DNA from 4 places in the Pseudomonas arsenicoxydans genome. Region 4 is predicted to be linked to each of the others. Evidence: riboswitches for the same ligand, from Rfam matches in the RefSeq annotation. Region 4 holds a riboswitch; each other region holds the start of a gene.
The links. Region 4 has a riboswitch for fluoride ahead of BLQ41_RS14870 (chloride channel protein). Riboswitches for the same ligand answer to the same signal wherever they lie in the genome.
Positions count from the first base shown of each region.

Region 1: another riboswitch for fluoride. It lies ahead of crcB (fluoride efflux transporter CrcB); the one in region 4 lies ahead of BLQ41_RS14870 (chloride channel protein).
Region 2: another riboswitch for fluoride. It lies ahead of crcB (fluoride efflux transporter CrcB); the one in region 4 lies ahead of BLQ41_RS14870 (chloride channel protein).
Region 3: another riboswitch for fluoride. It lies ahead of crcB (fluoride efflux transporter CrcB); the one in region 4 lies ahead of BLQ41_RS14870 (chloride channel protein).

Region 1 covers NZ_LT629705.1:5,209,763-5,211,956, forward strand. The annotation lists gene BLQ41_RS24255 (plasma-membrane proton-efflux P-type ATPase) at 1-158, opposite strand, end outside; gene BLQ41_RS24260 (DUF190 domain-containing protein) at 505-828, opposite strand; gene crcB (fluoride efflux transporter CrcB) at 839-1,222, opposite strand; fluoride riboswitch at 1,365-1,427, opposite strand; partial or broken gene BLQ41_RS24270 (ArsO family NAD(P)H-dependent flavin-containing monooxygenase) at 1,587-2,194, shown strand, end outside.
Region 2 covers NZ_LT629705.1:4,596,415-4,598,608, reverse strand. The annotation lists gene BLQ41_RS21545 (alpha/beta fold hydrolase) at 1-292, shown strand, start outside; partial or broken gene BLQ41_RS30545 (DUF1206 domain-containing protein) at 325-456, opposite strand; fluoride riboswitch at 548-609, shown strand; gene crcB (fluoride efflux transporter CrcB) at 752-1,135, shown strand; gene BLQ41_RS21535 (DUF190 domain-containing protein) at 1,146-1,484, shown strand; partial or broken gene BLQ41_RS21530 (NAD-dependent dehydratase) at 1,505-1,998, opposite strand.
Region 3 covers NZ_LT629705.1:3,505,158-3,507,351, reverse strand. The annotation lists partial or broken gene BLQ41_RS16440 (IS3 family transposase) at 1-120, shown strand, start outside; gene BLQ41_RS16435 (DUF190 domain-containing protein) at 218-541, opposite strand; gene crcB (fluoride efflux transporter CrcB) at 552-935, opposite strand; fluoride riboswitch at 1,078-1,139, opposite strand; gene BLQ41_RS16425 (ArsO family NAD(P)H-dependent flavin-containing monooxygenase) at 1,318-2,194, shown strand, end outside.
Region 4 covers NZ_LT629705.1:3,182,091-3,184,284, reverse strand. The annotation lists gene BLQ41_RS14870 (chloride channel protein) at 1-867, opposite strand, end outside; fluoride riboswitch at 947-1,019, opposite strand; gene BLQ41_RS14865 (DUF190 domain-containing protein) at 1,116-1,439, opposite strand; gene crcB (fluoride efflux transporter CrcB) at 1,450-1,833, opposite strand; fluoride riboswitch at 1,972-2,033, opposite strand.

The DNA of each region.
Region 1 (2,194 bases), 2.0 Mb from region 4:
CCGTGCTCCATGCGCTGCGTTTCGACCTGCGCATGCGTGAGACCTACATCAGGGTTAACATGCAGCGCTGCAAGCGTTTGAAGAACCGTTGCAGCGGCGATGTCAGTTGCGTTTACTGGAGGAGGCCGAGCGTCGGAGTCATTTTTGAGGGGGCTCATCCTGAATATCCTTCTCTATCGTTTACGCAAGTCACACTGGTTTTGGTGGGTGGATCGTAAGGCCTCATTCGTCTGCGACATTCGCCCAAAATACGCCCGTTACCAAGGTTTTTAGATTTTCTTAAAACGCTCCATAGCAAAACCAGAATCCGGTGTTGCACAGCCCCGTCCCTCTGCATTGTCTTTCCAAACCTGAGCGGGTTGCTCACCTGACCGCCTCGCACTAGATTGGAGAACGGCTTGGAGGGATTTCAAAAACGGTAAAAAACTCATAGGTGATCGAGTTACCAATCGAGATTCCACATAGCTCAAATTCGCATCTCCCAGATTATAGGAAGGGTTCAGGCTAACTGGCCTTCTTGCCGACAGTGCCCAACTCGATAGGAGCTTTTATATAAAACACAGAGATGTCCTCAACCTCCAACCTCTTGAACAACCTTTCAGATTCATCCTCGGTAATAGCCATACGAATCTCTGTAGGCTGATCTGCCAACTCAAAAAAGTGGGAGGAATGCAGCCGCCCTGTGTGTCCAAAGCCCTCAATGGCCGTAGACAAGGTCGCACCGCGCAGCCCCATTTCTTTAGCCAAATCAACGATCCACTCGCCAAGCATCTTTCCCTGATAACGACGGTTCTGTTGAGTAAAGAAAATCACCAGAAAGCCTTTCATTACCATCTCCTTAACGCGTGCCAATCATTTGATAGGACAAAAGCCCGGCAGCGGTCATCGCTAACGAGCCTACAACGTGCAATGAAATTGAGCCGAACGCCCACAGAAGTCTACCCTCCTGAATCAGGGCAACTGTTTCGGCTGAAAACGTGGAGAAGGTGGTGAGCCCCCCACAGAAACCCGTGATGATCAGCAGGCGCCATTCAGGGCTTAAGGTGGGGGACGCGGCCAAGAAAGCGATAGCTAACCCAATGATGTAGCCTCCGACCAAGTTCGCGACCACAGTGCCTGGCGGAATCGTAGGGAACAGTCCGTTCAGTGTCATGCCCAAGAGCCAGCGCAACCAGGCACCAAGGGATGCGCCGATAGCTATGACGAGAAGTGACTTCAGCATGGTCGCATGTCTCCCCAGGACTGATAGAACCGAGGAGGTGCTGATAAGCGCAAATTACGAGTGGTAGCTGATATGAGATTTTGAGTCACGATCCTGTCCTGAATTGGAGAACAGGGAGACGCACCTACGCACCCTGTCCAGGGTTCACGTAGGCATCATCAGCACAAAGGCGGTTATAAGGAGGAATGCCATCTCCTGCTTTCATCCTAAAGCAGCGGCGGCCGGAGATTCAAGCCATAACAAGCTTGAATTGAAGCATTCAGTCAATGTCGATCAGCATTCTCAACATATGAGCTAGATCAGTTGGATTCAAACTTGGGTCGCTATACTGGCTACCGCCCAACATCGACTCAAGGGTTTCCCCATGACTCCTTCGCCCAGCGACCAACGAGATGTAGTGATTATCGGTGGGGGTCAGTCAGCCTTGGCGGTAGCGTATTTCCTGCGCCGAACTCAACTTTCGTTCGTTATCCTCGACGCAGAGGAGGAGCCCGGTGGTGCCTGGCGGCGTGGCTGGAACTCGCTGCGTTTATTCTCCCCGTCCACCTGGAGTTCGATCCCTGGCTGGATGATGCCTCCTGCGCAGGAGGGGTATCCAACGCGAAATCATGTAATCGACTACCTCAACCAATATGAGGAGCGCTATCAGTTTCCTGTTGAGCGTCCGGTTCGGGTCACCGCTGTGGAGCGTACTGAAATTGGCTTACGAGTACGTTCTGACGACAGGTATTGGGATGCCAGGGTTGTCATCAGCGCCACCGGCACCTGGAGCAGTCCGTATATACCTCATTACCCTGATGCCGAGTTATTCGCCGGTCGGCAATTGCACTCCGCGAACTATGTTGATGCACAAGCCTTTGTTGGCAAGAAGGTTTTGGTGGTGGGTGGTGGCAATTCAGGAGCGCAGATTTTGGCAGAAGTATCCAAGGTCGCCGAGACCACTTGGGTAACCCCTACTGAGCCGGTCTTTCT
Region 2 (2,194 bases), 1.4 Mb from region 4:
CGCTGCCTTGGTCGGCTGGACAAGCCTGCTGCGGCTGTTCCGTCTGCGCCAACGCACGCTGATCCTCACTGGCGACCGCGACACCTTGGTACAGATGTACAACGCGCATATCCTGCGCCGCACCATCCGCCGTGCCGAAGTGCACGTCCTGGAGGGTGAGGGGCATTTTTTCGTAGTCACCAGTGCCCAGCGAACTGCCGAACTGATACGAGAATTCCTCTGCCAGCAGCACGATGATGAAGAACCGGCGCCGATGATTGCCAGCGGCAGGCCAAGGCCACGCCTGCTCTAATCCGGGAAGTTGGCCGCCAATATTGCTGCACCCTAGGGTCTCGATACTCCTGGTACATCCATATTTATCTTGCGCCAGAAAGCTTCAGAGAAACTGTAAGCCGAGAAGGCAATCAGCCCCAAGGCCATCACCATCAAAATCAGCCACCCAGCTGGTAGATTCTGACGTAGTGCCAGTCAGTACAACTGAACGGCATTACCTTCGGTGGAATTCGTGTTCTTAGTATCTTGAATATCCAGCCGTCGCTGCTATAGGATGAAATCAGGAGATGGCATTCCTCCTTTAACCGCCTTTGTGCTGATGATGCCTACGTGAACCCTGGACAGGGTGCGTAGGTGTGTCTCCCTGTCCTCCAATTTAGGACAGGATCGTGACCTCTATTCTCATATCAGCTCCCTCACTCCGCGTGCGGTTATCAGCACCTCCTCGGCACTACTTGCCCAGAGGAGACTTGCATCCATGCTGAAATCACTTCTAGTTATCGGCGTCGGCGCATCCCTCGGTGCTTGGTTGCGCTGGATCTTGGGCATGAAGCTCAACGCGCTGTTCCCTACGATTCCCCCAGGCACTGTGGTCGCCAATATGGTCGGGGGCTACATTATTGGCCTCGCCATAGCATTTTTGGCCGCATCTCCCTCGCTAAGCCCTGAGTGGCGTCTGCTAATCATCACGGGGTTCTGTGGGGGGCTGACCACCTTTTCCACTTTTTCAGCTGAAACAGTTGCCCTGATTCAGGAAGGCAGACTGCTGTGGGCGCTCGGCTCGGTTTCATTGCATGTCGTAGGTTCGTTGGCGATGACGGCTGCCGGGCTTCTGTCCTATCAAATGATTGGCACACGCTGAGGAGATGAACATGAAAGGTTATCTAGTAATTTTCTTTACCCAGCAGAACCGTCGTTATCAGGGAAAGATGTTGGGCGAATGGATCGTCGACGTGGCTAAAGAGATGGGGTTGCGCGGTGCGACCCTCTGCACAGGAATTGAAGGATTTGGGCACACAGGGAAATTGCACTCATCGCACTTTTTTGAGCTGGCGGATCAGCCGACGGAAATTCGAATGGCTATTACCGAGGACGAATCCGAGAGGTTATTCAAGCGATTGGAAGCTGAAGAAATCTCTGTGTTCTACATAAAAACTCCTGTCGAGATGGGCACCGTCGGCAAAAAGGCCAATCCCCCGAATCCTTCCTGACTCCTTGGAGATAAGACGGCCTATGGGATCAAGTTCATATCGCGCAGTTTATCGAACACATCGAAAAATGCTTGATCGCTCGCTTGGTAGGCGGTGTAACCCATAACCCGGCTCTTTGACATATCCGTGACAACTTCGATTGGTCGACCGAGGTCAGCGTCGGTGTGCCACGGGAGATCAGGCGCCCGATATCGGATTCTTTCAAGCCGTGTTCCGCTACGATTTGCGACCAGGCAACTTGATCGTCAGCCATTTGCTTTTCAAGTGGCGAGAGGGTGGCGGGGTAATCGGCCGGAGGCAAGCCGAAATATTCGGCGATTCTGCTCCACATCCATTTCCAACGGAATATATCGCCATTGGTGACATTGAATGCTTGATTGGCCGCAGCCGGTGTGGTGGCTGCCCACATTTGTTGTTTCGCCAGCTGACGCGCGTCGGTCATATCGGTGAGGCTGTCCCGCTGCATCCTTGATCAGGGAAACACAAAAGGGCGACCGGTTTGTTTGCAAACGGCATTCCTAGAATTTTTTTTGAGGTGACAGATTAGCCTTCAGAGATTCGCATTGCTAACCAAAGATAAATTGAAAAAGCTGAAGATTGAGTAGATTTAAGTGTTTTACATAAAAAACCATTAGATATCGGCTCGTTTAGCAAAAATGCAAGCTAATCAAGCCCTTGTTTAGCCCCGGCATCTTCGCGCGAAGGTCGAT
Region 3 (2,194 bases), 320 kb from region 4:
AGCGATGTGTTCGACTACGTCGAGATGTTCTACAACGCAAAACGCCGCCATGGTTTCAACAATCAGCTGTCACCGGTAGAGTTTGAAAAGCGTTACGTAATGAGCTTGCAAGGTGTTTAGAGAATCCGGGGCGATTCAGTCATCGTGGATTGCGTTACCAGCTGGGACGTCTGCATAGCTCATGTTCGTATCTCCGAAGGTCTAGGGTGGGGCCGGGCTAGTTGGCCTTTTTGCCAACGGTGCCCATCTCGATTGGGGTCTTTATGTAAAACACGGAGATTTCCTCAACCTCCAATCGCTTGAACAACCTTTCGCATTCATCCTCGGTGATAGCCATGCGAATTTCGGTGGGCTGATCGGCCAGTTCAAAAAAATGTGAGGAATGCAGCCGACCAGTGTGCCCAAAACCCTCGATACCTGTAGAAAGGGTCGCACCACGCAGTCCCATTTCTTTGGCTAAATCTACGATCCAGTCGCCAAGCATCTTTCCCTGATAACGACGGTTCTGTTGAGTAAAGAAAATCACGAGAAAACCTTTCATTTTCATCTCCTCAGCGCGTGCCAATCATTTGATAAGTCAAAAGCCCGGCAGCGGTCATTGCTAACGAGCCTACGACGTGCAATGAAATCGAGCCGAACGCCCAGAGCAGTTTGCCTTCCTGAATCAGGACGACTGTCTCGGCTGAAAACGTGGAAAAGGTAGTAAGTCCGCCGCAGAAACCCGTGATGATCAGGAGACGCCACTCTGGACTAAGGGTGGGAGATGCGGCCAAGAAGGCGATGGCCAGACCGATGATGTAACCCCCAACCATGTTCGCGACCACCGTGCCTGGAGGAATCGTGGGGAACAGGGCGTTTAACTTCATGCCCAAAAGCCAACGCAACCAAGCACCCAGTGATGCGCCTATAGCGATGACCAGAAGTGATTTCAGCATGGTTGCATGTCTCCTCTGGGCTGATGTCGCCGAGGAGGTGCGGATAACCGCGCACTAAGAGAGGGAGCTGATATGAGGTTTTGAGTCACGATCCTGTCCTAAATTGGAGGACAGGGAGACACACCTACGCACCCTGTCCAGGGTTCACGTAGGCATCATCAGCACAAAGGCGGTTAAAGGAGGAATGCCATCTCCTGCTTTTATCCTATAGCAGCGGCGGTCAAACATTCAAGCTGCTATACGGTCGGGAATCCAAAACTGAATGCCGTCAATCGAAGCATTCAATAAATGTCGATCAGCATTCCCAACATATGAGCTAGATCAGTTGGATTTAAACCTGAGTCGCTATACTGACCGCCCAGCACCGACCTAAGGCTTCCCCATGACTCATTCGATCAGTGGCCAGCTAGATGTAGTCATTATCGGCGGGGGCCAGTCAGCCTTGGCGGTAGCGTATTTCCTACGCCGAACTCAATTGTCATTCGTTATCCTCGATGCGGAGGAAGAACCCGGTGGTGCCTGGCGACACGGCTGGAATTCGCTACATCTATTCTCCCCAGCCACTTGGAGTTCGATCCCTGGCTGGATGATGCCCCCCACGCAAGAGGGTTACCCTTCGCGCAACCATGTGATCGGTTACCTCAACCAGTACGAGCAGCGCTACCAATTTCCTGTCGAGCGCCCGGTTCGGGTCACTTCTGTGGAGCATATGGCGTCTGGTTTACGGGTTCGTTCTGACGACAGGCATTGGGATGCCAGGGTTGTGGTCAGCGCTACAGGCACCTGGAGCAATCCCTACATCCCTCACTACTCAGGTGCCGATTTATTCGCCGGTCGGCAGTTGCACTCCGCGCACTATGTCGACGCCCAACCGTTCGAGGGCAAGAAGGTGTTGGTGGTGGGTGGCGGTAATTCAGGGGCACAGATTTTGGCCGAGGTTTCCAAGGTCGCCGAGACCACCTGGGTGACCCCCGTCGAACCATTGTTTTTACCGGACGAAGTGGATGGGCGGGTACTGTTCGAGCGCGCAACCGAGCGCTGGAAAGCCCAACTGGAGGGGCGCGTCATTGAGCAGCCCGTTGGTGGACTGGGTGACATTGTCATGGTGCCGCCAGTTGTCGAAGCCCGTGAGCGCGACGTCCTCAAGTCTGTACGCCCTTTTGAACGTTTCACTCGCAACGGCGTGATTTGGGTCGACGGTTCCGAATCTGCGGTGGACGTGGTGATTTGGTGCACTGGATTCAGACCAGCCCTACAGC
Region 4 (2,194 bases):
TCCAAGGAGCGATTCGGGAACGTCATTAACCATGTGAATACTACCGAGCGCCCACACCGCGACTGCGATCAGAAGGCCGCCAGCGAAGGGTCGTAATGGCGAATAGGAGATAAGTCGTTTAACGAAAGCTCCGAGCTTATGGGTGGCCGTCGCAAATAGCAGGCCCGTAAGGCCAAAGACAATCCCAGCTGCCACCAAAGCCATGACGCTCCACAGCTGCACCGGAACCACTTCGCCAATGACGTAATGCGTATGAACCACTCCCCAGGCTTGCCCAACCTGGTCAGCAACGATTGCCGCAACCACGCAAGGGAAAAGCGCGTCGTAACGCATACGTCCGATGGCCAGCACTTCAAGTCCGAACAAAGCTCCAGCGAGGGGGGTGCCAAAGGCGGACGCAAAACCAGCGCTGATGCCGGCCATGAGAATCACTCGACGATCTTCGCGACGTAGCCGGAAGACATGCGTCAGTTGATCGGCAAGAGCGCCGCCCATTTGCACCGCCGCACCCTCACGTCCCACAGATGCACCGAAGAGGTGGGAAACCACGGTTCCGATCAGCACCATCGGCACCATGCGCAAAGGCACGATCTTCTTAGGATCGTGGATCTCATTGATGATCAGGTTGTTTCCGGCATCAACGGGTTTGCCTATCAAGTGATACGCAAGTCCCACGGCAAAGCCAGCCACTGGCAGGAGCCAGATCACCCAGGGATGGGTTTCTCGCCACTGGGTGGCGTGATCCAAAGAAAGGAGGAATAACGCAGAGGCAGAGCCTGCCAAAAGAGCTACAAGACCTGCAAGCGCAAGCCATTTCGCTATATAGGGCAGTAAGTCGAGTTGTTCCGGTCGTCGAAATTTAGACATTTGGCCAGCCACGAAAAGTAAGTGGGCCTGACCAAAAAAGGATTTTGAGCGCGATCGCCTACAGACCTGGTTTGATCAGGTTTCTGTAGGCATCATCAGCTGCTACGGGCACAGCGGTTGGTTAATGGAGGAATGCCATCTCCAGTCGGTCGATCTTAGCTAGCCGTGGCCAAAATGTAAAATCGTGTTACAGGATCAGCGCCCATTGCAAGGATGCCTGAAGCTTTAGCTTATGAAAGGAGACCGAACTAGGTGGTTTTTTTGCCGACGACGCCCATCTCAATTGGTGTCTTTATGTAAAACACCGAGATTTCCTCAAGCTCCAATCGCTTGAACAACCTTTCGGACTCGTCCTCGGTGATAGCCATGCGAATCTCGGTAGGCTGATCCGCCAGCTCAAAAAAGTGCGAGGAGTGCAGCCGACCAGTGTGCCCAAAACCCTCAATGCCCGTAGACAGGGTCGCACCACGCAACCCCATGTCCTTCGCCAAATCAACAATCCAGTCGCCAAGCATCTTTCCCTGATAACGACGGTTCTGTTGGGTAAAGAAAATCACTAGAAAACCTTTCATTTTCATCTCCTCAGCGCGTGCCGATCATTTGATAGGACAGAAGCCCGGCAGCCGTCATCACTAGCGAACCCACAACGTGTAATGAAACTGAGCCGAGCGCCCAGAGCAGTCTGCCTTCCTGAATCAGGGCAACTGTTTCTGCCGAAAATGTAGAAAAGGTGGTAAGTCCGCCACAGAAACCCGTGATGATCAGTAGACGCCACTCAGGACTCAGAGTGGGGGATGCGGCCAAAAACGCGATAGCTAAGCCGATGATGTAGCCCCCAATCATGTTCGCAACCACAGTGCCAGGGGGGATTGTTGGGAACAGGGCGTTTAGCTTCATGCCCAAGAGCCAGCGCAACCAGGCACCAAGTGACGCGCCAACAGCGATAACTACAAGTGATTTCAGCATGGTGGGCTCACCCCGTCAGACCTAGACCAAACAGGTAGCAGGTAAGCACAACAAGGAAGTGGCGACTGGGGTAGTAGGATCATAATCCTGTCCTAGATTGGGGACAGGAAGCGGATACACCTACGCACCCTGTCGAGGGTTCACGTAGGCATCATCAGCACAAAGGCGGTTAAAGGAGGAATGCCATCTCCTTTTTTCATCCTATAGCACTGACTGTAAGACTTTCAAGGTACAACGAGTTCGTATGGACTGGCTTATTGAGTTTTGACACCGCAATCGAGCGCTATGATGGCGCCCAGATTCGAGGTGTATCTCAACCGAGCCCTAGTCTACGCGGCGCAAATCGCGAGGGAATACCATG